One region of the Alkalibaculum bacchi genome, then DNA from elsewhere that is predicted to be linked to it. Evidence: riboswitches for the same ligand, from Rfam matches in the RefSeq annotation. Region 1 holds a riboswitch; each other region holds the start of a gene.

What was found. A riboswitch is a leader RNA that binds a small molecule or an ion and turns the genes downstream of it on or off. The one in region 1 is predicted to bind cyclic di-GMP.
Region 2: it holds a riboswitch for cyclic di-GMP, as region 1 does, so the genes downstream of both, DES36_RS06160 (methyl-accepting chemotaxis protein) here and flgB (flagellar basal body rod protein FlgB) in region 1, are expected to answer to the same signal.
Region 3: it holds a riboswitch for cyclic di-GMP, as region 1 does, so the genes downstream of both, DES36_RS08125 (aspartyl-phosphate phosphatase Spo0E family protein) here and flgB (flagellar basal body rod protein FlgB) in region 1, are expected to answer to the same signal.

Annotation. Positions count from the first base shown of each region.
Region 1 covers NZ_QNRX01000001.1:158,217-166,702, reverse strand. Annotated here, with positions in the region: gene fliD (flagellar filament capping protein FliD) at 1-236, shown strand, start outside; gene fliS (flagellar export chaperone FliS) at 624-986, shown strand; gene DES36_RS00815 (hypothetical protein) at 971-1,342, shown strand; cyclic di-GMP riboswitch class I at 1,566-1,643, shown strand; gene flgB (flagellar basal body rod protein FlgB) at 1,908-2,294, shown strand; gene flgC (flagellar basal body rod protein FlgC) at 2,646-3,080, shown strand; gene fliE (flagellar hook-basal body complex protein FliE) at 3,268-3,630, shown strand; gene fliF (flagellar basal-body MS-ring/collar protein FliF) at 3,660-5,255, shown strand; gene fliG (flagellar motor switch protein FliG) at 5,267-6,274, shown strand; gene DES36_RS00785 (FliH/SctL family protein) at 6,315-7,031, shown strand; gene fliI (flagellar protein export ATPase FliI) at 7,009-8,346, shown strand; gene fliJ (flagellar export protein FliJ) at 8,388-8,486, shown strand, end outside.
Region 2 covers NZ_QNRX01000006.1:143,887-152,372, forward strand. Annotated here, with positions in the region: gene DES36_RS06155 (sigma-54-dependent Fis family transcriptional regulator) at 143-1,999, opposite strand; gene DES36_RS06160 (methyl-accepting chemotaxis protein) at 2,297-4,288, opposite strand; cyclic di-GMP riboswitch class I at 4,356-4,443, opposite strand; gene DES36_RS06165 (methylated-DNA--[protein]-cysteine S-methyltransferase) at 4,669-5,196, opposite strand; gene DES36_RS06170 (HAMP domain-containing sensor histidine kinase) at 5,466-6,851, opposite strand; gene DES36_RS06175 (response regulator transcription factor) at 6,842-7,501, opposite strand; gene DES36_RS06180 (lantibiotic immunity ABC transporter MutG family permease subunit) at 7,512-8,267, opposite strand; gene DES36_RS06185 (lantibiotic immunity ABC transporter MutE/EpiE family permease subunit) at 8,269-8,486, opposite strand, start outside.
Region 3 covers NZ_QNRX01000009.1:69,687-78,172, reverse strand. Annotated here, with positions in the region: gene DES36_RS08140 (MGDG synthase family glycosyltransferase) at 1-955, shown strand, start outside; gene mgtE (magnesium transporter) at 1,131-2,471, opposite strand; gene DES36_RS08130 (valine--tRNA ligase) at 2,852-5,533, shown strand; cyclic di-GMP riboswitch class I at 5,784-5,870, shown strand; gene DES36_RS08125 (aspartyl-phosphate phosphatase Spo0E family protein) at 6,032-6,184, shown strand; gene DES36_RS08120 (DUF4364 family protein) at 6,313-6,840, opposite strand; gene pdaB (polysaccharide deacetylase family sporulation protein PdaB) at 7,244-8,023, shown strand; gene DES36_RS08110 (Mur ligase family protein) at 8,070-8,486, shown strand, end outside.

The DNA of each region.
Region 1 (8,486 bases):
ACATTAATTCCTATATTACATCTGATAAAGGGATTATCAAAGGCAAGACAGAAAGTTTAGAAAAGACCTTAGAAGATTTAAACGATCAAATCGACCGATTTAACCTCCGAATGGAAAAGAAACAAGCCCAATACATAAAGATGTTCACCGCCTTAGACGTAGCCATGATGGAAGCAGAGAGCCAGATGAGCTGGTTGGTGGGGCAGATTGATGCGATGAATGTGAGTAAGAAATAAGGTGGTAAGGTGGTCAGCAAAACCGTCTTAGCCACCAGTGGTAGCTTAATGGAGGAACGATGAGGGCGCCGTTCCCTATGCATTTAGATGCAGGAGGTAAGAAGTTGGAAGTGGGAGGCTAGGGTCAAGCTTTGGGGTCAAAGATCCTTCGTCGCTTGCGCTCCTCAGGATGACAAAGCAGTAGCTTAGATCTAAGGGGTGCAGAGACTTGTGTAATCACCGAAGCTAACTACCTCAGTCATCTTGAGCGTAGCGAAGGATCTTACACAATCTCGCCTAGGGGCGAGTTCCACTTTCCGCTTTTTTCGACTAACAACTCTGATTAGCTAGAGCACTAATTACTTTCAGAAACCTCATATATCAAATAACCGCATAAAGGAGAAAAAAATGAACCACGCTTATGCAAACAATGTATATAAAAATAATCAAATCACGACGGCACCTAAGAAAAAACTGTTGATTATGTTATATGATGGTGCTATAAAAAATTGTAAGTTAGCGGAGATGGCTTTAGAGAGTAAGGACTATGAAACGGTTAATACAAACCTAAAGAAAGCTCAAGATATAATAAATGAGTTTATGGTTACCTTAAATTTTGAAACAGGTGGAGACATTGCCAAGAATTTATACCAGCTTTATGAGTATATGAATTTTAAACTCGTCCGTGCTAATATTGACAAAAATCCAGAGGGTATTATTGAAGTGAAAAATTACCTGCAAGAGTTGAGAGACACATGGGCGCAGATTTAGAAAATTTACTTGACCGAAGGAATGAAATTCTAAAAAAGGTGATCGCAAACATTCAATCTTGGGACGGAGAAATAGAAACAGGTATAGGGTTGATTGAGGAGAATAAAATCGAATTTGATCAAGTCATAAAGATTACGGAAGCTGTCAAAGAAGAACAAGGCTCCTATGCAGAAGACGAAGTTTATCGCACAAATATTAATATTCTTTCTACAGCACAAAGAGAATTAATGGAATCCTTACAAAAGAAAAAGGCAAATTTGGTAGGAGCTATGAAACAAGTGAAAAAACGAAATAATGTAGTAGATAGTTATATATCTGTCAGTAAAAGAGCTATATTTATAGATAAGGATATTTAAGTATACGTAAAGTTTAAGGTATAAAATAAATTTGATTTCCAACATTCTAACACACAAACGTAGTTGTCATTAAAAGACGATTAAGGTAGAACGATAAATTAAATCTTATTCAAGTTAAATAAAACCAAAGCGCAAAGAAAATCCATGTAAAATCCATGTATTTTTTGCGCTTTTTGTTGTTAGATGTAAAAATTTGTGATAATATGTCATATAAAGATAATATGTACTATAATGGCAAACTTATCGAAAGGTAAGGACGCAAAGCTATAGGGCCTTCGCAAGATGGCAGCCAGTTGCTATATTTTTTTTGTCAATTTTTAGTAATATTGTAAAAGGTCTACTTTATTTTAAAATAGTCAACTTAACCTATATGTTTAATAGGGAGAATAAGAAAGCTTAAAAATAGAACTTACTAATAGACGACTAAACTTTTAAGTTTAGAATAATTTGTACTAAATTATTAACGATTGCTAACCAAAGTGGAACAGCTATTAAACAACTGTACAAGAATCGTTAGACTATTGTATAAAATGGGTATTAGAAACTGTATAAAAGGGGTTTTACAATGAGTAATTTTAGTTATGATTTGATCAAAAAAGGATTAGATATGTCCTCTTTACGTCAAAGAACCGTATCTAGCAATATTGCAAATATCAACACACCTGATTACAAAGTGAATAAAGTTCAATTTGAAGACTTACTAAAGACAGCCATAGATGAAAATGCAGTGACTTTAGAAAAATCTCATCCTAATCACTTTGGCATTGGGGAAGTAGAAGATATAGAACCTATTGTAAAAAAAAGAGAATCTACTTCTCTAAACGACAATGGAAACAATGTAGATGTCGATTTAGAAATGACCGAATTAGCAGCTAATGAATTGTATTACAATACATTAGTCTCTCAGTTGAATTCTAGGCTCGCTAATTTGAACTATGTAATTAATAAATAAGGTGGTCAGGTGGTAAGGTGGTCAGGTGGTAAGCAAAACCTTATAGCCACCACTGGTGGCTGATGTGAAGATCCTTCGCTGCGCTCTAGGATGACCGGGGAGTTGGTTAGAGGCGATTCTTCGTATCTCTAAGTGCCGAAGGCCCAAGCTCTTGTCTCAGTCATTCTGAGCACCCAAGCTCTTGCCTCAGTCATTCTGAGCACCCAAGCTCCTTGCTCATTCATTCTGAGCGCCCTAGCTCCTGCCCCAGTCATCCTGAGCGTAGCGAAGGATCTTTGAAGACTAGCTATTAGAGAACAAACAATATACTAAGACATTTTTAAAATGTTTTTAAAGTGAGGTTAGTTTAATATGTCAGTGTTTAACTCCATGCAAATTAACGCAAGTGGATTAGCTCTTGAAAGATTAAAGATGGATACGATTTCTACAAATATTGCCAATGTAAACACTACTCGAACAGAAGAGGGTGGGCCTTATTTGCGTAAAGACGTAGTCTTTGAAGAGAAATTAAGAACTGAAATCAGCAAGGTTACAGGACGTATGGAAAAAAAGAGCGCTGGTGTTAGAGTGGTTGGCATTGCTCAAGATGAGGAAAATCTCGAAATGGTTTACAATCCATCTCATCCTGATGCCAATGAAGAAGGATATGTTATGATGCCAAATGTAAATATGGTAGATGAAATGATTCATTTAATCAGCACACAGAGAGCATACGAAGCAAATGTAACTGCCTTAAATACCAGCAAGAGCATACTAAAAAAGGCCTTGGAAATTTCTAAAGGGTGATTTCAGGTTAGTGGAAAGTGGAAAGCTGAAAGTGGAAGAAAAATAAGCTGAGACAGGGGAGGGAACGGTGCCTCACCGTTCTATCACTAAGCCACCACCGGTGGCAAAAATGCTTTTCCTTACCACCTTACCACCTTACCACCTTAAAGCTTACCACCTTAAAAACAATAGAATTGAGGAAACGTAAATGAACATATTGTCTTTATACAATAGTATTCTAGCTAATACAAACCAAATAAGTTATGAGTCATTAGCAAGTGCCAATATACCTACAGTCAATAAAACAGATTCTACCATTTTACCGAGTGAAAACTCTTCTGTTGAAGGAATTTCTTCCTTTAAAGATATTATTAGCAATGAAATTGAAAAATTAAATAATACCCAGGTAAAGGCTGATAAATTAACACAAGATTTCATTACTGGTGAAGTTGAAGATTTGCATAGTGTTATGATAGCAACAGAAGAAGCCCGAATTGCCTTAGAGCTTGCCGTTCAAGTTCGCAATAAATGCGTGGAAGCGTATAAAGAAATCAACAACATGCAATTATAGTTGACTTGTAAAGGAGTTATTTTAATACGATGGAAAGATTTGTGGCAGTTTTAGATGGAGCAAAGAGTGGTTGGAACAAGATTGACAAGAGGAAAAAAGTCTTAATGATTACTTTTTTAGTAAGTATTCTTGCCTTTGTTTCTATCTATACCTATTTTACACAAAGAACAGAATACGTTACTTTATTTAGTGATTTAGAACTTAGTGATGCAGGAAATATCGTAAGTGATCTAGAAACGAAGAAAATGAAGTATAAATTAGAAAATGGCGGTAGTGATATCCTCATTGACAAAAAACAAGTAGATGAATACCGTTTGCAATTGGCAATGAATGCAATGATGCCTGAAAATTCCACCGGTTTTGAGATCTTTGATGATACGGGCTTAATGGCCACAGAAGAAGATCGAGAGATCATGTATCAAAGGGCTCTAACAGGAGAACTACAGCGTTCAATTATGTCCTTAGAGGCTATAAAGTCTGCAAAAGTGCACTTAGTGATGCCTGAAAAGAGCATATTTGAAAAAGAGGATAAAGAGGCTAGTGCATCTGTTATAGTAGATGTAAAACCCAATCAAAAAGTCACAAACGACATGGTCAAAGGCATTGCCTCATTGGTTTCTGGGGCAGTAGACAATTTGCCTGAAAAAAACATTCAAGTAATTGATTCAAAGGGCAATCTCCTCAGCGCATTTTTACAAGAAGATACTGAATTAAATGCAACAGATATTGCATCTGGCTATCAAGAAATAAAAAAACAATTTGAATCAGAGCTTGAATCCAATCTAGATGATTTGTTGGGCAGTGCTTATGGCAAGGATAAAATAAAAATATCCGTCTATGCAGATTTAGACTTTGATTCAGAAGAAAGCACAATAATCACATATCAAGAGCCTGTTCTTCGAAGCGAGCAAGTATCTGCTAGTGGAGATACTATTGAGATGCAAAATGCTACCGGTGGCAATATAGATGACAATGTAAGTAATGTAGTAGAGAGCCAACAGGGCAGCGGCTCTACTTATGAAAGAACTATAAATAATGAATTAAACTCTACCACAACCCAAAGGATAAAGGCTCCTGGAAAGGTAAATAAATTAACTACATCTGTTATTTACGATGGGGAGCTAGCAAATCGAGATATTCAAAGCATACAAAATATTGTGGCGTCAGCAACAGGATACAATGTAGAACGGGGCGATGTCATTACCGTTGAAGGTGTAATCTTTGACAAAACCAGTGAAAAACAGCTAGAAGAAGAACTACGAGCCATTGAATTAGAAGAATTAAATAATCGCAGTCTATTTGAAAAATACGGTGAGTACGTGATTTTCGCATTATTAAGTGCCCTTGGAATTGTGATATTAATAGCTCTCATTAGACTCATCTTCTCTAGGAGAAAACAGAAAGAGTTATTTGCTAATAGGGAACTAGCTCAAGGTCAATTAGCGATGGATTTGCAGCCTGAAGCAACAGCAATGGAGATGTTAAGGATGGCAAATGAAGAGGATACGAAACAATCTTTAAATATAGAAGTAAAAACAGATGCGAAGGAAGTAAAGGCGCAAAATTATGCGAAGGATAATCCAGAGATCGTAGCAGATTTAATCAAAACATGGATTCAAGAGTAAAGGTGGCGACAATGCAGACAAAAAACAGTGGTGCAAGGAAGGCAGCTATTTTACTAATAGCTTTAGGTCCTGAAACATCATCACAAATACTAAAATCATTACCAGATAATATTATTAAAAAGGTTACTTATGAGATTGCAAATATTGACTATGTGGAGCCTGCTGAAAAACATAAAGTTCTTAGTGACTTTGTAGATATGGCGTCTGCAAAAGAATACGTTTTAGATGGGGGCATAGATTATGCAAAGAATTTACTAAATAAGGCCCTAGGGGCTCAGCGTGCGAAAGAGGTCATAGATGTTCTCTATCAAATACAGCAAAAAGAAAAGCCTTTTGCCATAGCGAGAAAAGCAGATCCACAGCAGTTGACCAATTTGCTGAGAAATGAACACCCTCAAACAATAGCCTTAATTATGTGCTATATGCAACCAGAAAAATCGGCTATAGTATTATCCGAATTTCCTGTTGAATTGCAGACGGAAATCGCTGAAAGAATCGGAACCATCAATCGAACCTCTCCAATCGTCATTAAGAGGATTGAAGAAATTATGGAAAATAAATTTACTAGCCTTGTAGAGAATGATACAGAGACTATAGGTGGCGTAAAAACACTAGTAGAGATTCTCAACTCCGTAGATCGAAGTACTGAAAAAAACATCATTAATGCACTTGAAGACGCTCAGCCAGATTTAGCAGAAATTATAAAATCTAATCTATTTATCTTTGAGGACATTGTCAATCTGGATAAAGGTTCTATTCAAAGAATTCTTCGAGAAGTTGCAAATGAAGATCTGGTTCTTGCATTGAAGGGAGCATCAGAGATTGTATCTAGCACAGTATTTAGCAATATGTCAAAACGTGCTGCGGATATGCTAAAAGAAGACATTAAATTTATGGGTCCTGTAAGACTTTCTACTGTTGAAGATGCTCAACAAAAAATTGTAGGCATCATTAGAAGACTAGATGAAGCAGGTGAAATTGTAATAGGAAGAGGCGATCAAGATTCTGTCATCTTATAAAATTATAAAAAATCATGCCATTGCTTACGACAATGGCCAAGTGTCTCTCATCGATACGAAGATTGATTATGAAAAATCCTCTATACCATCTGTACTAGATGAAGAAAAGCCCGTGGTACAGGAAACAGTGAGCAGTGAAGTAGAAACTACTCTTAGAGAAAAAATCCAAAGAGAACTTCTAGACGAGATAGAAAGAGAAAAACAATCTATCCTCCAAAATGCCTATGAAGAAGCTGAAAAGATAAAGAGTGAAGCCAGCCAAAAGGGCTTTGACGAAGGGTATCAGGTAGGCTTTAGCAGAGGTTATGAAGAAGGAATGGAAAAGGCACATGGTGAAGGTCAAGCTATTAGAAACAGTGCCATAAACTTGCTAAGACAAGCAGAAGAGGAAGTCAAAAAGTATTGCCACGACAACAAAAACTCAATTATTGGTTTGGCAGCGGATATGGCAGAGGCAATTGTTCACACTACTATTGATGCATCCTCACAAAATATCCTCTTATTGATTAAACCTATTCTTGAGCAGTATGGTAAGAAAGAGAATATCATTCTCAGGTGTCATCCTCATAATATAAATCATGTAAGGATGAATGTATATCAATTAGAGAATATGTGCCCTAATGGAAAATTTATCATCTTAGAAGACTCTAATTTAGAAGAAGATGGTGTAGTCATAGAGGATGAAGGGCAAATTGTAGATTTACAAATTAAAACACAAATAAAATCAATGATACATGAGATTACAAACATGGAGTGATTCTTTGTTTACGATACCTTTTGAACGCTATAGAAATGTCATCAAGAAAAAAAACTACTATACTGTAATGGGCAAGGTAACTCACGTTATTGGCTTGATCATACAGGTAGAAGGCTTGGATGTATTTATGGGAGAGATATGTGAAATATACATTCAATCCTCTGACAAGGTCGTTCTAACGGAAGTAGTTGGTTTTAAAGACAATAGTGTACTCCTAATGCCTTTAGACGATTTACAAGGGATTGGACCTGGATGTATCGTAAAACCTACAGGAAGTGCCCTAAAAGTACAGATAAGTGATCAGCTTTTAGGACATACCTTGGATGGCTTAGGAAGACCTATTGACAGCAATTTTGAAATAGAAGGGGGGTTTTACGACGTAGACAGGTCTCCACCTAATCCCTTTGAGAGAAGAAAGATTGAACAAATCATGAGCACAGGGGTCAAAGCCATAGATGGCATACTCACTTGCGGAGAGGGTCAAAGAATTGGAATCTTTGCAGGTAGTGGTGTGGGCAAGAGTACCTTGCTAGGGATGATTGCTCGCTATTGTGAAGCTGATGTAAATGTTATAGCCCTTGTAGGCGAGAGGGGAAGAGAAGTCTTAGAGTTTATTGAAAAGGATTTAGGTCCAGAAGGCTATAAAAAATCAATTGTCGTATGTGCTACTTCAGATCAGCCCCCATTAGTCCGATTAAAGGGAGCGTTCGTAGCTACTGCTATTGCAGAGTACTTTAGAGATCAAGGTAAAAAAGTCATGCTCATGATGGACTCTGTCACGCGGTTTGCCATGGCACAAAGAGAGATTGGTTTGGCAACTGGAGAACCTCCAACGACGAAAGGATATACTCCTTCGGTCTTTACAAAATTACCGAAATTGCTAGAAAGAAGTGGTATGGCCAAAACCGGATCCATCACTGCCTTTTATACAGTGCTAGTAGAAGGAGATGATATGAACGAGCCTATTTCCGATTCGGTTCGAGGAATACTAGATGGACATATTATCTTATCGAGAAAAATCGCCGCAAAGAATCACTTTCCTGCAATAGATATTCAAAATAGCATCAGTAGAATTATGAAAGAAATCGTCTCAGAAGATCATTATCTTTTGTCAGGAGAGCTAAAAGAAAATTTGGCAACCTATCAAGAATCCGAAGATCTAATCAATGTAGGTGCCTATGTAAGTGGAAGCAATCCTAAAATAGATCGAGCAATTGAACTTAATAATCGAATCAATACATTTTTAAGACAAAGAGTAGAAGAGTATTGTTCCTATGAAGACACAAAAGGATTGTTAGAGGAAGCCATGAAATAGAGCTAATAATGATAATGACATTAAACTAAACGAGGTTAATGATGAAAACTTATAAATTTTCCATGGAAAAAGTACTAGAATTACGAGCAAATAAAGAAAAGACCTCAATGGAAAACTTTGCATCTATGCAACGGGACCTA
Region 2 (8,486 bases), on a different contig from region 1:
TCTGATTTCAACAACCGGAACATGTGTTTGTTATTTTTTTTAACAATGTTCGTCCATTTATTGTTAGAAAATTGAACAAAGTGTCATTTATAATATTTTCATATCTCTATTTATGTGTTCCTTACTTTTGAGATCACAAATGCTATATTTGAATATTGTATTTCTTTATCTTATTATACAATGTATTTCTCCTTATACCAAGAATATCAGCGGAATGTGTAATATTTCCATTGCATCTTCTTATTATTTTTACTAGATGCTCTTTTTCTACAGATTCCATATCCATATTTTCTTCATAACTTTCTTGGCTACAGCGATTTAATCTCTTCATGAAATAGTGTACCGGAAAATTTTCTGTATTAATTATTAATTCAACGATATTTTGAAGCTCTCTTATATTACCTGGCCAATCATATTTTTCCATCATTAATATATTTTCTTCTGTGATATTAATTTTATTTTTATTCAAGTCCATAGAAATTTTATCCATAAAATAATCTAATAATATCCTTATGTCACTTTTTCTTTCTCTTAAAGGAGGAATATACAATGGCAATACATTTAGCCTATAATACAAGTCCTTTCTAAATTTTCCTTCTTCAACATCTTCTTCTAAGTCCCTATTTGTTGATGCAATTATTCTAACATCTACGGGTATCGGCTTTTTACCACCAAGCCTAGTGATAAAACCTTCTTCTAAAGCTCTCAAAAGTTTCACTTGCATGTCTAAGGGCATTTCTCCTATTTCATCCAGTAGAATGGTACCACCATACGCTAATTCAAACTTTCCAGGATTTCCACCTTTTCGAGCTCCTGTAAAAGCACCGTCCTCATATCCAAATAATTCGGATTCAATAAGAGCTTCAGGAATAGCTCCACAATTTATTGCAATAAAGGGTCCATCATTTCTAGAGCTCGAATTATAAATAGATTGTGCAAATAATTCTTTTCCCGTACCGCTTTCGCCCATAATTAAAACGGTCGAACTACTATCTGCTATCTTTTTTGCATATTCAATTATTTTAATTAGATTTCTATCTTGCCCTATAATATTATCAAAATTATACTTATACTTATTTACCTTATGATGATTTGCTCTTTCATTTTTCTTAAAAGTATATACTATTTCAAAACGTTCTTCGTCCTCATTGTAAATTTTATTTGCTTCTAAATCGTATGAGATATCCTTACATGAGGTGATATGAACCTTTTTTACTATGTTTTTATTGGCAAGGAGCATATCTTTTACTTGATGCCATTCATCAATTATTTGACCGATATTATGTTCTTTTAATTTGTTATTTTCTCCAAATATTTCTGCTGCTTTATCATTATACCTTTTTATATTCCCATGTTTATCTGAAGTGATAATACTCTCATTAATAGCATTAAGGACTTTGTTAATACTATTGTATTTTCTTTTTTCTTGTTCATTTTGAGCTTTAACAGCAATCATCTCTTCAATAGCTTTAGCTACTGCAACAACAATTCCAAGAGTGTGAGGATGTACATTTCTTGTATACCCGGTTAAATCCACGACACCAATTACATTGCCGTGACTGTCTTTTATTGGTGCCGCTGAACATGTCCATCTGTGATAAGCGTAAATATAGTGGTCTTCTCCAGTAAGCTGTACGGGATTTCCTGTTTTAATAACATAAGACATGGCATTTGTCCCAATATTTTCTTCATTCATATATGCACCTGGAATCATTTTAAGGCTAAAAGCCTCTGTTAAAATTTTTTCATCTCCCATTGCATTTAGAATACATCCTTCACTGTCCGTTAAAAAAACAAAGAAATCACTTCCCTTTGTAAATTTAATTAGTTCATTTATAAATGGGAGTGCAGTCATAATCATATCTCTGTTCTTCATAAGAATCTTTTGTAAATTTGCATCGCTAATTATTTTATTGCTGTATTTTTGTTCTCTTTTTAGTGCAAGCTGCCTACATCTTTCTTCAGATTCTTTTATTAATACTTTATAATTCCCCTTCATATCATCGCTCCCTTCACCCTCTTTTTAGTACATATCGAACACATTTTCACAGCAGACACCTTTAGTAACAAAAAAATATCTTAACAATAAAAAATACTTAAATATGTTATTGTTGTAATTATATCAATTGCTTCCAGTATTTTCAATATGATAGTAATTTATTACCTCGTTCCTCCTTACAATAATCACAAAGAATGGCTCTTTACTGGTTTAAATTTCTACCAGAACAGAGCCATTCTTTTTCTAAAGCACAGATTTATTTATTTTGCTTTGATTTCTCGTACATCCTTGCGCCTATTAGATTTTAAATTTTCGAATTGCTGATTGTAAATTTTGTGCTAAGTTTGCGAGACCTTCGCTAGCACCTGCTATTTCTTGAATAGATGCAGTTTGTTCTTCCATAGAGGCAGACGCTTCCTCTGTACCTGCAGAATTCTCTTCTGCAATAGCAGTTAAATTCTGTAATGTATTCAAGATTTCATTCTTCATCTTTTCCATTTCTTTACTAGAAACATCTAATTTTTCAACTGCACTTATTGCATCGTTCATAGCTTTTTCAACCATTATGTATTTATCTTTATTATTTTGAACGCTATTATATTGTTCTTCAAATATTGCAGATACTCTATTCATTGATTTTACTGCGCTCCCAACATTTGTTTGAAGCTCAGATATGGTTTCATCAATTGCCATAGTAGATGCAGAGGATTGCTCTGCTAGTTTTCTTATTTCTTCTGCTACTACTGCAAAACCTTTTCCCGCTTCTCCTGCTCTTGCGGCTTCGATAGCTGCATTTAATGCCAATAGATTTGTTTGATCTGCAATGGATTTGATTACGCTGCTAGCTTCTCCAATTTCATCTGAACTACTATTTGTCTGTAAGATGATACTATGAATGTCTTGGATAGCTTGCGTGCTTTCATCTGTTATTTGGATTAGTTTCTCAATTTCTTGTAAACCTTCACCCACTATAGTAGATACTTTTTCTGTAGTAACATTTAAGTTTTTTACATAGTTTAAATCTTGTTCTATGGTTTCACCTAGCTTAGTAGCTCTTGCTGAGCCCTCTTCTGTATTTAGAGCTTGCTCTGCAGCCCCTTTTGCTATTTCTTCTACAGTTTTTGTAACTTCCTCAGCAGTAGTTGCAGATTGTCCAGAGCTTGCCATTAATTCTTCAGAGGCTGCTGCTACTTGTTCAGAAGAATCATTAACTTCATTGACAATCATTCGAAGATTGTCAGTAATACTCTGGAATGATCTTGCCAATTCTCCAGTTTCGTCCTTGCTTTTTAAATCAGCTTCTAAAACATCTCTCGTAAGATCTAAATCGGCAAGGGTTTTTGCAAGAGCGGTTGCGTTAATAATAGGCTTTGCAATTGTATTGCCGATAAGATAGATTATAATTATACTTATGGCTAATACTACAGCAGTTAATAAAATAATTGCCTTCATTAAGGATGGTATTCCTGCTAATATTTCCTCTTCATCTGCGCTCATAATGAGAATCCAATCCGTATTATCAATAGAATCATATGCCGAGTATAATTCTTTCCCTTGGCTATCCTTATACTTGGCTACTCCTGTTTTTTCTTCTAGCACTTTCTTATGAAATTCTCCAGATGCCTTTTCACTGTCATCGGCTTCTGCTGCCTTTATGGGATTAATTTGATTGCTTACTACACTTCGATCTGAGTAGGCAATAATTGTCCCTTCTTTATCCATTATATAGGCTTGACCTGTTTCGCCGTATTTTAACGTATCTGTAATATCACTTAAGGCATTGCCATCTCGGCGTCCTAAAAGTGCTCCTACGATTTTTCCATCTCTTTCAATAGGTGTCGCATATATTAAAACAACTTCACCTGTGGCTGGGCTAATACCAAAATTCAACGCATTCTTATCGCCCTTTAAGGCTTTCCATACAGGGTCTGTTTCTGGCAGCTGGATTGTCCTTCCATCTGTATAAGTTACGGTTCCATCTAATTGCATGATTCCAAAATTAATAAAGTCAGAAACTTCTACTTGTTTTTGCAAAATAGGAACTTGAACCTCTAAGTCCATATTTTGGATTTCGCCTAATTGGGCAAGTACTTCTAGCGTTCTTCTTTGAATTTCCATTCGGTTCTGCACTACTACTGCTCCATCATTAGCAGATGTTATAAGACCTTTTTCTGCTTCCACTGTAACAATTTTACTAGCGCTATTGATGGAGATGATTCCTAAAGCTACAGATGAAAATAAAATAAGTGCAGAAAAATAAACCACTAATTTCATTTTAATACTTCTCATGTTAACTCCCCCTTTTGTTAAAATAAAAAAATCCCTTTTAAAATTAGATAAAAGGGTTTTGTTTATAATATGCAACTGGCTACCTTGCGACAAATAAGTCGGTTAGGCCCATAGCTTTGCGTCCTTACCTTTCGGTAAGTTTGCCCTTAGATGTAATTAAACTGTCAAAAATTTATTTTATTATTTCTATCATAGTTAAAATCTCTTAATAAATCAACACCTATTTTACATATTTCGGCACTTTTTTAATTTAGCTGCGATACATTATACGATTGTTAATCCTATTGTGGTTAAATAATAGATATAAAAGTAGATTTTTTTATTCATGGATCACGTTTAATTCCCTTAATATTCTTTTTATTAGATAAAGTACATCTTTTTTATTTTTGGGGCACAAATAATCCAGTCATATCCACTCCTTCATGCTCTAGTAGCTTTACCTTTTTTTCAATTCCACCTGCATAACCGGTCAGACTTCCGTTGGTGCCTACTACACGATGACAAGGTATAATGATAGATATGGGATTGTGTCCCACAGCACCACCTACAGCTTGAGCAGACATCCTGTTTTTCCCTATGCGTTTTGCAACTTCTTTCGCCATATGACCGTATGTTGTCAGCTCACCATAGGGTATTTCAGTGAGAATTTTCCACACCTGCTGTCTAAACTCACCACCTATAGGAGCAAGAGGTAGCCTAGATATTTTTGGTTTCTTACCAGTGAAATAATCATCTAACCATGCTATACCTTCTTTAAGTATTGGAATATCATCTTTTTCGATAATATTTTTTGGCATTGTGTTTCCGATATATTTCTGTTCGCCAATCCACAGACCAATAATACTATCTTCATCACTTGCAAGCAATATATCCCCAACGGTCGATTTGTAATGTATCGAGTAGTACATTTTCTCCTCCTCTAATTCTATATTTATATTCAACTGCGATTTTCTTTCATCGTATATCTATTATTCTTCGATATTTGAATGTCCTAAAAATAAAGAAATTCTTTTTTGATACTTTATTGTTGGCATGAAGCATAACACTCCTAATGTGCCAAATGCAATCACCCTATTGGAAATGAATCCTTTATCAATATATTCCCAAACAATAACCGAGTTCTTCTAAAAAATAGCGATATTCCTTTTCGCTTTTGTAACTCTGTTGTGCGACAAACTCAGCGGTTCGGCGACATGTCTCTTTGGAAAATTTGAATCTTAGTTGTAACGGACCCACCACCATTCTTATCGTTGGATAATATAAGTTCTCCATGATATTTTGTAATAATGGTGTTTGCTATATATAAACCTAATCCATGATGTCCAGTTTTGGTTCTGCTATCATTATCCATTGTAAATCGCTGTTTTCCATACTTTAGCATTTTTTTAGAAAAACCATTCCCCTGGTCTATTACTTGGATAATGAGATAAGAATTATCAATAAAACCATTAATAATAACACTAGAATTTTTTGAAGAAAACTCTACTGCGTTTGACAAAATGTTCATCAATGCTCTTTCAAATTCATCTTTGTTTCCTTGTATATATAAATCTTCTTCAATATCTATGTTCCATATCATATTGAGATCATAAATTTTTCCAAGAGCCTCTCCCTGGCTTCTTATAAAATTTGTTGTTTTCATAGCGCTGATGATTTCATCAGATTTACGATAATCAATTTCTTTTTTTGTAATAGTCAGCAAACTTTTTAGATATCCCTCCATGTGTTCACTACTTTCCTCAATATAACCGCAATAAGATTTCTGCTCATTTGTCAAATTTGTTTCACCAAGTAATCCAACATTCCCTTTAATTATCGTTAAAGGCGTTTTTATATCGTGTGCTAAAGCTGATATTTGTTCTCTCTTTTGCTGTTCTACTGACCATTGTTCTTCTAGGGCCTTTTTTAATGAGTTTTTCATCTTATCAATCCCTTTAAGAACCATGCTGATTTCTTCTATATTACTCGTACCTACATTAAAATCTAAGTTCTGTTCTTGTATTTTTGCCATTGGTATTAGAAGGGTTTTTAATTCATTATTAACCTTTTTGGCAAATCGATTAGACCACAAAATGATCAAAGCTATAAGCTGAATAAAAAATACAATCACTATTGTCAACTCAGCATTAGGTAAAGTTCTCCTTAAAATTTCATTTCTATATTGCGCAGTTAAAGGATAGGTAATAATCAATATCCCCTCATCACGATCAATCGTTATTATATACTTTTCTAAACCTGTTGATGTTTTTCCTTGTTGATATCTATCCCAGTTTATTTTTATATCCTTAGAAGAAAAATTTCCATATAGAAAATCTCCTTCCTCAGAATAAACACCAAAATTACACATTGGAGTCAATAGTTCTATGGTCACCCTAGGTAAATTCTTTAACTCATCGTAATTACTTTGAATTATTTTTTCTGAATAATTTGCTGGATAAACTCCAATGGAGGCTACAATGAACAAGTAATAGTTCACTAATATTAAAATAATAATAAGTAAACCAAGGGATACAACATATTTAATAAAAGTTGTACGTAGTTTTGTACTTTTTCTTATTCCCATTTATACCCTATTCCCCAAACTGTCTTTATAGGTTCTTCTTTAAATTGAGTAAACTTAGCTCGTATGTTTTTTATATGTTCAACAATTGCACTTAAATTACTCTCTCTCTCATATCCAAAAACAACTTCAAATATTTGTTCCTTAGAAAATGTCTTGCCTCGATTAAGAGCTAAGTATTCACTTATTTCATATTCACTTTTTGTAAGTGGTACCTTATTATCTAATACAAAACACTCTTTACTGGAAATTGAAAACCTAATATTATCAATAATTACAGAGTTGATTTTTTCTCGTTGTTCTCTCCTAATATGAGCATCTACCCTTGCACGGAGTTCTTGAACTCCGAAGGGTTTCATCAAAAAATCATCTCCTCCTAACCCCAATCCTTTAATGATATCTGTTTCGTCTGATTTTGCAGTAAGAAATAAAATAGGTGAATCGACCGATCCTCTTATTCTAGTGCATAATTGAAAACCATCAATATTAGGCATCATTATGTCTAATATTATGAGATGATAGTAGCTTAAATTTTCTTGAAAAACCTTTTCTGGCTCGTTTATTTTTTTGACAAAATGCCCACTTTTATTTAGTACATTCTCAATTAAATCTAAAATGGATTTATCGTCATCTACAGCTAAAATATTCGCCACAATAATTCTCCTATTCCTCTGACTTTTCCCCTTCCCACTTTGTATACCATGCTACTATAATTATCAAAGATAGTATTGTTCCAACAATAGATATCATGATTCCTAAGGTTAAAGCTGGGTCTCTAAAAGCGCCACCACTATCTTGATATTTCATAAGTAAAGAGCTAATAAATCTGATACTCCATGAACTAGGTAAAAAGGGCCACCTGCCATCTCCCATGCCTGTTAAAAACAATGCTGATATAAGGGATTCTACAATTCCTATCCCAATGGAAATCCCCTTCGAGAATCTTAAACTTAAAAAGAAATGCAAAATATATAAAAAAATATTACTACATATTAATACTCCCGCAACCTTTAAATACATAGTAAAAGGAAATATTATGTCCTCTATAAAGGTATACCCTATATAAAAACCTAAAACGGCTATAATTGTACTAAGCGCTCCAAATGCCAGCACTAAAATAAGTTTGCTTAAAAATGATAAACACCTTGTTTCTGAGCTTGCCAAAAGATTTCTATAACATCCTGCCACATACTCTTGATCGGCCATCATTGAAGTAATTATCCCGATTAATATGGGAAAAATCATACATAATACTTGTAAATATGCCGAAATTTTACTCATACTGTCCCAGGGAGAGTATAAATAATAACTTAAAAATAGTATCAGTCCTAAAATAGGTATGTATAAGTGCATCCACACAATCTGAGTAGATTTTAATTTCATTATATCAGCTTTTAGGAGTTTTTCTAACTGTAGCATTTTAAATTGCCTCTCTTTTCCTAAACCACAGGGATGTCAAAATAGTTAATATAATAAAAATAATAATACTAATCACAGTATCTCTTATAACCATATCTCCGTTTAGGTGAAGACTGCTTTCTGATACTGGAAGACCATTAGGTAAAATATGAAGAACTGGAGCCATTAATGCGGATGATGTCCTATATGGAAAAAATTTCAATATTGAAGTTGTATCGA
Region 3 (8,486 bases), on a different contig from region 1:
TTCAAAAGGTTATGAAAAAATTGTTCAAATTACGCCTCGTACATACGGTAGATTGTATCGAGCTGCAAATAATGAAACATTAAGCCATTATGTCATCGCAGTAATAACAGATATCGCTGAAAAAAGGCTTTTAAAGATTATTCAGTCTGAAAACCCAGCATTGATTGTGGTCACACATCCTCTTGTAACAAACGTTTTAGGAACGCTTAAAGGAGAAGGCGAATTTGATACGCCGATCATTTCAATTGTCACAGATTATATGATTCATAGGGCATATCTCAATAAAAATGTAAGTGCATATATCGTAGGAAGTGAGTACACAAAGGAAGATATGATAGAAAAAGGCGTGCCAGGCGACAAAATCTACCCTTATGGTATTCCAGTAAGAAAGTCTTTCTTAGATTATAACTCAAAAATCATAAAAGATTACGAAGTGGATCTATCTGTATTGTTGATGGGTGGCTCAATGGGAGTTTCACAGGTAGAAAAGGCATTGTCTAGTCTACTGAAAACAAAGCATTATTTAAAAATTATTGTGGTATGCGGAAATAATGAGAAACTAAAGAAGAGAATTGAAAAATTAGTTCAGGAAGAAGAAACAACTAAAAAAATCGAAATTCATGGCTTTGTAGAACAAATTCCAAAACTAATGGATATGGCGGATGTAATTATAACAAAACCAGGTGGGCTGACTACTACAGAAGCAATTATAAAAAATATTCCCATGATTATTCCTTACTATATACCTGGACAAGAAGAAGAAAATGCAGATTTTCTACAAGAAACAGGCATGGCCATTAAAGTAGATCATATTGAGGATATTACTAGCGTAGTAGATCATCTAGTAACCAATAAGGATATTTTAGATAATATGGCTAAAAATATGTCTGAATTGTCAAAAGAACAATCCATAGAACGCATTATAAAGCTAGGTAATGAGCTGATGAACAAATAACAGTGAACAATGAAAAAATGAATAATTAGTAAAAGATGCTCTTCGCTTTTGCGAGGAGTTTTATATTTTAGCAGAAAGCGGAAAGTTGAATGCGGAACTCTCTTTCGGGTCATTCTTAACTATTTTTTCCAATATACCAACTTATAAAGTTCCGCATTCCGCTTTCTACTTAAAATTAAATCCCCAGTGCCATACTACATATACTAAAATATGTAATTAAAACCAAGGCATCTAATATAGTGCTGATCATGGGATTGGCCATAATCGCAGGGTCTAACCCTATTTTCTTGGCGAGAATAGGCAAAGACGAACCGATCAATTTTGCTACCGTAATCGTTGCGATTAAAGTAACACTTACAATAAGAGATATATCTAAAGGGTAATGGCTGAAAAAAATTAAGGAGATAAAATTAAGTATCGCTAATCCTATACCTATGGAAATACTGACTCGCAATTCTTTCCATAGTACTTTGAATATGTCTTTAAAAACGACATCTCCTACAGCTATAGAACGAACCATTAAAGTTGAAGCTTGAGACCCAGCATTCCCACTAGTTCCCATCAGCATTGGAATGTTAGCGCTGAGAAGTATGACACTGCTTAATAGAGAATCATAACCTTCCATAATTGCTCTTGTGAAGGCAGCGGATATCATTAGAATAGCTAACCAAGGAAAACGTTTTTTTACTAAATCCTTGACAGAAGTATCTAAATAGCTTTCTTCATTGGCCTGCATACCTGCCATTAAGTGAAAGTCTTCTGTAACCTCCTCTTCCATTACATCGATGACGTCATCAACTGTGATAATACCAACTAATCGATTTTCTGAATCTACGACTGGAAGAGCCAGTAAATCGTAATCACGGAAAGTAGTTGCTACTGTTTCTTGATCTGTTGTTGTTGTTACAGATATAAAATCACTTTGCATAACATCTTCTATTTTGGCATATTCATCAGCTAAAATTAAATCTTTTAATGAGATTATCCCTTCTAGTTTTCGAAAGCGATCTGTAACATAGCATGTGTAAATCGTTTCTTTGTCATAGCCTATTTTTCGAATCCGGGCAATGGAATCTTTCACAGTCATTTGTTTCTTAAAATCGATAAATTCAATAGTCATAATACTGCCAGCAGAGTATTCAGGGTAATTAAAGAATTGATTGATTAATTTTCGTTCGCTTTCAGGAGTATTCTTTAAGATTTTTTTTACTAAGACGGCTGGAATTTCTTCAAGGTAGTCAATTTTATCGTCAAAGTTAAGCTCATTGACAATCTCTCTTAGTTCTTCTTCCGCAATTAACTCAGAAAATTTAGCCTGGTAAGCTGGCTCCATGTGAGAAAATACCTCAATGGCCATGTCTTTTGACAGCAATCGAAAAACCAGTAAGCTATGCTTGCTATTGAGTTCTTCCATGATCTCAGAGATATCAAAAGGGTGTAGTGTAGATAGATAATTTCTTAACTCCTTAAATTGTTTTTTGTCGATTAATTCTATTACTTGTTCCAAGGGAATCACCTCTTATTTTATTTTGCCGATTCCCATCCACAATATGTAAGCATGGATGGGTTAACGGGTCTTTCTAAATTGCCTTCTGGATTATCATCCATGATTACACCTCCATTCATCTATCTATTATAAATGTTTTTTTGTTCAATAAGCAAGGCAATAAAGCAATAGCTTACGAATTTTGCTTGTACAATAAGATAAAAATCGATATAATGCAGTATAGATGTAAAATATGGTCTTTTAAAAAGCCTGAAAAATATACAAATAAAGGCTTTCAGGTGTTTGTACAAGTGAAATTGTAGGGTTCATATCTATAGACCCTACATAGCGGTCACTAATGGTGACCTAACAGGTTTTACTTAGAACTTACAACTTATAACTTAGAACAAATGCGCGTAGGCGCTCTACACAGAGGAGTGATTTTGTTGGAAACAAATATGTCCACGGTATATAATCCAAAAGACATGGAAGAAAAAATATATTCTCATTGGGAGTCTCAAGGTTATTTTAAACCTGAAATCAATCCTAAAGGAGATCCATATACAATAGTAATGCCACCTCCAAATATTACAGGGCAACTTCATTTGGGACATGCTTTTGATGGTACATTACAAGATATTTTGACTCGTTGGAAGCGTATGCAAGGCTATGCAGCACTATGGCTACCTGGAACAGATCATGCTAGTATTGCTACAGAAGTAAAAGTAGTAGAGAAGATTCGCCAAGAGGAAGATAGGACCAAAGAAGAGATTGGACGAGAAGAGTTTTTAAATCGAGCTTGGGACTGGGCAACTGAATATAAGGGCAGAATTACCAATCAGTTTAAAAAATTAGGCGCTTCTTGTGACTGGTCTAGAGAAAGATTCACTATGGACGAAGGCTGTAGTGAAGCAGTAAAGGAAGCTTTTGTAAGATTGTACGACAAGGGCCTTATTTATCGTGGAAGCCGCATTATTAATTGGTGTCCCGATTGTAAAACCGCCCTTTCTGATGCCGAAGTAGAATATAGCGAGCAACAAGGTCATTTTTGGCATATTCGCTACCCAATTAAGGATAGCGATGAATATGTGATCGTTGCTACAACAAGACCAGAGACTATGCTAGGAGACTCAGGTGTTGCAGTAAACCCAGAGGACCAAAGATACAAACACCTTGTTGGAAAGACTGTAATTTTACCTTTAGTAAATAGAGAGATTCCAATCGTTGCAGATGACTACGTAGATATGGAATTTGGTACAGGTGTAGTAAAAATGACTCCTGCACATGACCCTAATGACTTTGAGGTAGGTTTAAGGCATAATCTTGAACAAATTAGGGTAATGAATGACGATGCTAGCATGAATGAACTAGCAGGAAAATATGAAGGTTTAGATCGGTATGAAGCTAGAAAGCAAATTGTAGAGGACTTGAGAGAGTTTGGTCTTCTAGAAAAAATTGAAGGCCATGATCACAATGTAGGTTCTTGTTACCGCTGCGATACAACTGTTGAGCCCATTATTTCTAGCCAATGGTTTGTAGATATGAAACCTTTAGCAGAACCGGCAATTGAAGCTGTAAAAAATAAGTCTACAAACTTTGTTCCAGATCGATTTAGTAAGATTTACTTTAACTGGATGGAAAATATAAAAGACTGGTGTATATCAAGACAGCTTTGGTGGGGACACCGAATTCCTGCTTATTACTGTCAGGATTGCGGTGAAGTAATGGTAGCCAAAGAAAAGCCAACTTCCTGTACAAAATGCCAGTCTCACAATATTTATCAAGATGAAGATGTACTTGATACTTGGTTTAGTTCAGCGTTATGGCCATTTTCTACATTAGGCTGGCCTAATGATACCGAAGATTTAAAGAAGCATTATCCTACTAATGTATTAGTAACAGCATATGATATCATCTTTTTCTGGGTAGCTCGGATGATCTTCTCTGGAATCGAACAAATGGGAGAAACACCCTTTAAGGACGTATATATCCACGGTTTGATTCGAGATTCGCAGGGTAGAAAGATGAGTAAATCCCTAGGAAATGGAATTAATCCTTTAGAAGTTATTAAGGAATATGGTGCTGATGTCTTAAGATTCACTATAGTAACTGGAAATGCTCCAGGTAATGATATTCGCTGGTCCGATGACAAAATCATCGCTAATCGTAACTTTGCCAATAAGATTTGGAATGCATCTCGATTTGTTATGATGAATATTCATGAAGATACTTTTGAGCAAGAAAGTCTTGCACTAGAAAATTTAGAAAATGCAGATAAATGGATCATCAGTCGATTAAATAAAATTACCTCTGAAATAACAGACAATATGGAAAAATACGAAATGGGTATTGCAGCTCAAAAGCTTTACGACTTTATTTGGAATGAATTCTGCGATTGGTATATTGAACTTGTAAAATCTAGATTGTATAATAAAGACGGTGGCAATAGCAAGATTGCAGCACAGTATACATTAGCTTTTGTCTTAAAAAATGCACTTAAACTTTTACATCCATTTATGCCTTTTATAACGGAGGAAATATATACTCATTTAGTTGATGAAGACACGATTATGAAAGCAGTTTGGCCTGTTTACAATGAAAAGTTTAACTTCCAAAAGGAAGAAGAGGAAATTGAACTCGTTATGGATATTATCAAAAGCGTGCGAAATATCCGAGCAGAGATGAATGTTGTCCCATCAAAAAAGGCAGAGATCCTCATAGTAGCCAAAGATCAAGCTATTGAACAAGTCATCTTAAATGGTAAAGGCTATATTATGAGTCTAGCAAATGCTACTGATGTTCGTGTACTAAATAAATCTCAGGTTCCAGACAATGTAGCAAGCAGTGTAATCAGTGGAGGAGAAATCTTTATTCCTTTAGCAGATTTAATCGACAAAGAAAAGGAAATTGAGAGGCTTAATAAAGAGAAGGCTTATCTTGAAAAAGAAGTAGACCGAGTAAATAAAAAGCTGGCCAATGAAGGTTTTGTAAAAAAAGCACCTCAGAAAATAATAGATGAGGAAAAGGCCAAAAAAGAAAAGTATGAGACCATGTTACAAAATGTAATAGAAATGTTAAACAAATACCTTTAGAGAAAACTCTTTAGCAGGGAGGCTTGTAGCCTCCCTGTATTTTATATAATAGGAAAGCCTATTTTTGACATTGGCTCCATAAGTTGCAGGGTTATTAAATAATGTAAGCAATCATGAAATAACTGATTAACAATTGTAAATAATGGTTAAAAATGGTAAATTACATGCTGATTTCGACAAAATACACTGTGAGCATGTGGTACTATAGACAGGCTGTTGTATTAAAATTATAATATACAATATTTATGTCGAATTAAAAAGGCAAAACTAGTGAAAGCTAGTGACGCAAAGCCAGAGTCTAAAGCTCAAGGGTAGCAAAGATCGTTCGGCCACTAAAACGCATATTTGAATATATGTTTTGAGTGGTTTTTTTAATGATTACTTTACTGTATAGAGCCTCAACTATAGATGGCAGTGTCGAAAAATGAAAAATGGTATGCGTTGAAAATTATCGAATTTTGTTTTATGATTAATGATATGCGGAAGGGGAGGTTTTAGATGGAAAATGTATATGATTGCATTAAGGAATTAAAGAATCAGATGAATAAATTAATCGAAGAAAATACTGATAATCTTCTAAGACCCGAAGTCATTGAAATTAGTCAGAAACTAGACAAGTTAATCTACGAAAGTATGACTGAAGATCAGTAGTTTTACTAGTGCAAAATATTCCATGTTCTCTTATATCTCTTTATGTCTTTTTTATCATGCGTCAAAAATATAATTTTTATTCTGATTACAAAAAAGACAATGTCTATTTTTAAGACAATGTCTCTATATTACTCATGTATTAAAGTATTGATGAGCTGAGTGTATAGTTTATCCCCGTTTTTTTCCCAATTTGAACATACGAATTCTGCTTGATTTTTGTTCACAACATTGAGCTTTATATCAATTAAAGAGACTTCATTTTCTAACAATACTAGGTTTACAATAAATTCTCCATCGCTCTGTTTTACATAAGAAGATTGATATTTTACCTGTCTAAGTACTTTGTCTTTATTTTGAGAGATGAACATTGTGATAATTTCTTTTATATAAGTTGGGATTCTACTTTCAAAGAGTTTAAGTGTAGATCTTCCTGGCTCAGAGATAGAGTAATAAGATACTCCAGCCTCCGACATTTCATAGATAAACGCATCTGTTTTAAGATTCTCAATCAGGAATTGAATATCAAAATAACTGATTTGTACATTTTCTAATATGATCTGTGTTATTTGCTCTTTTGTCATAGGTATGTTGAATTGAGACAAAGCAAATAAGATGATTAATTTGTTTTCTAAAATATTTTCAGAATCGAAATACATGACGCAAATCAGCCCCTTTATTAGTTATATTATATCACAATAAGCCGCAGATTGCCCTAGTTGCTTTGCAGCTTCGGTCGTTTAGAATAGCACTTTGCTTGTCAAAGAGCGAAGCGATGCAGAGAAGCATTAGTGATACCCATGTCAGACTTGCTCAAGAAGACGAGTGATGGCGAAGTCTGATTGGGTGCAAGTTACGACTGGCACTTGCTGTTTCGAACATTATAACAGAAAAAGCATATAATCGTAACTTTCATTATAGGAAGTTTAAATGTTAAAAACAAGCGAATTATGTAAATAGGAAAAAGAAATCTTATAAGATTATTTTTTATAAAAGATGAATAAGCTGGGACATTTCTAAATACTATTAAATAATAGATAAAATAATGGGAGGGGGATACCTTTGAAGGTATATTTTCTATCTAAAAAAACAATGGTCATCATAGCAGCGATTTTAGTTGTAATCATTTTATCATTAGTTTTTATGACTTCAAAAGGAGAAGGACTAGCATCTGTTTTTAATGCACAGGAGAAGTTATTGCCAATATACAGTGTAGACAAGGAGGATAAAACCATAGCCATATCCTTTGATGCTGCTTGGGGTGACGAATTTACTCAAGAAATATTGGATATATTAAAAAAGGAGGACATTAAGACTACATTCTTTTTAGTAGGCATGTGGGTTGACAAGTACCCTGAACAAGTTCAAGCCATTGCAGATGCAGGGCATGAAATTGGGAATCACTCTAGTTCACATCCAGATATGACCAAACTAGACAAAAATAAAATGAAAGAAGAGCTCAATAGTACAAACGAAAAGATTAGTAAGTACAAAGAGTTAGACACTTTTTTATTTAGACCGCCTTTTGGTGCTTATAACAATGATTTGATTAAAACCGTTGAGGAATTAGGTGGCTATACGATTCAGTGGGATGTAGACTCTTTAGACTGGAAAAATGAAGGCGCTGAGCAAATTGTCAATCGTGTAGTATCTAATGTAAAGCCAGGATCCATTGTCCTTTTCCATAATAATGCAGAGTATACTACTCAAGCTTTGCCAACAATCATTAAAGAGCTAAAAGATCAAGGTTATACTATTGTGCCTATTTCTGAACTCATTTATAAGGAAAATTATACAATGGATCATACGGGAAAACAAATTCAGAATAATGTTAAAAATTAAGATATTACATATACTAAACTAAAATGGAAATACGTAGGAGAAATTCATGAAAACAATAGGAATGATAGGAACTCATGGGAAAACATCAATTCTTTATATCTTAGAGCATATCTTGTTTTACGGCGAAAGAAATGTTGCTTCTTTAGGTGATTTGGGTTTACGAATGAACAAAAATAAATTGCCAAATGATATAGCTTGGATGGAAGCTATTGAAGAAATGAAAAAAAATGATGTAGAATTTCTATTGGTGGAAATACACGATAATACCATGTTTTTTGATATGGCTTTTGATTGTGTTATCCTAAGCGCAATGGATAAAAGCAAAAACAAGGATGTTTTAGAGGGGTATAAGCGCCTTATTTGCAATGCAAAATCTGTACTTCTAAATGCAGATAGTAAAGGTAGTTTAGAACTCATTAAAGGAATATCGAATCTATACGTCATAACTTATGGTCTAAATTCG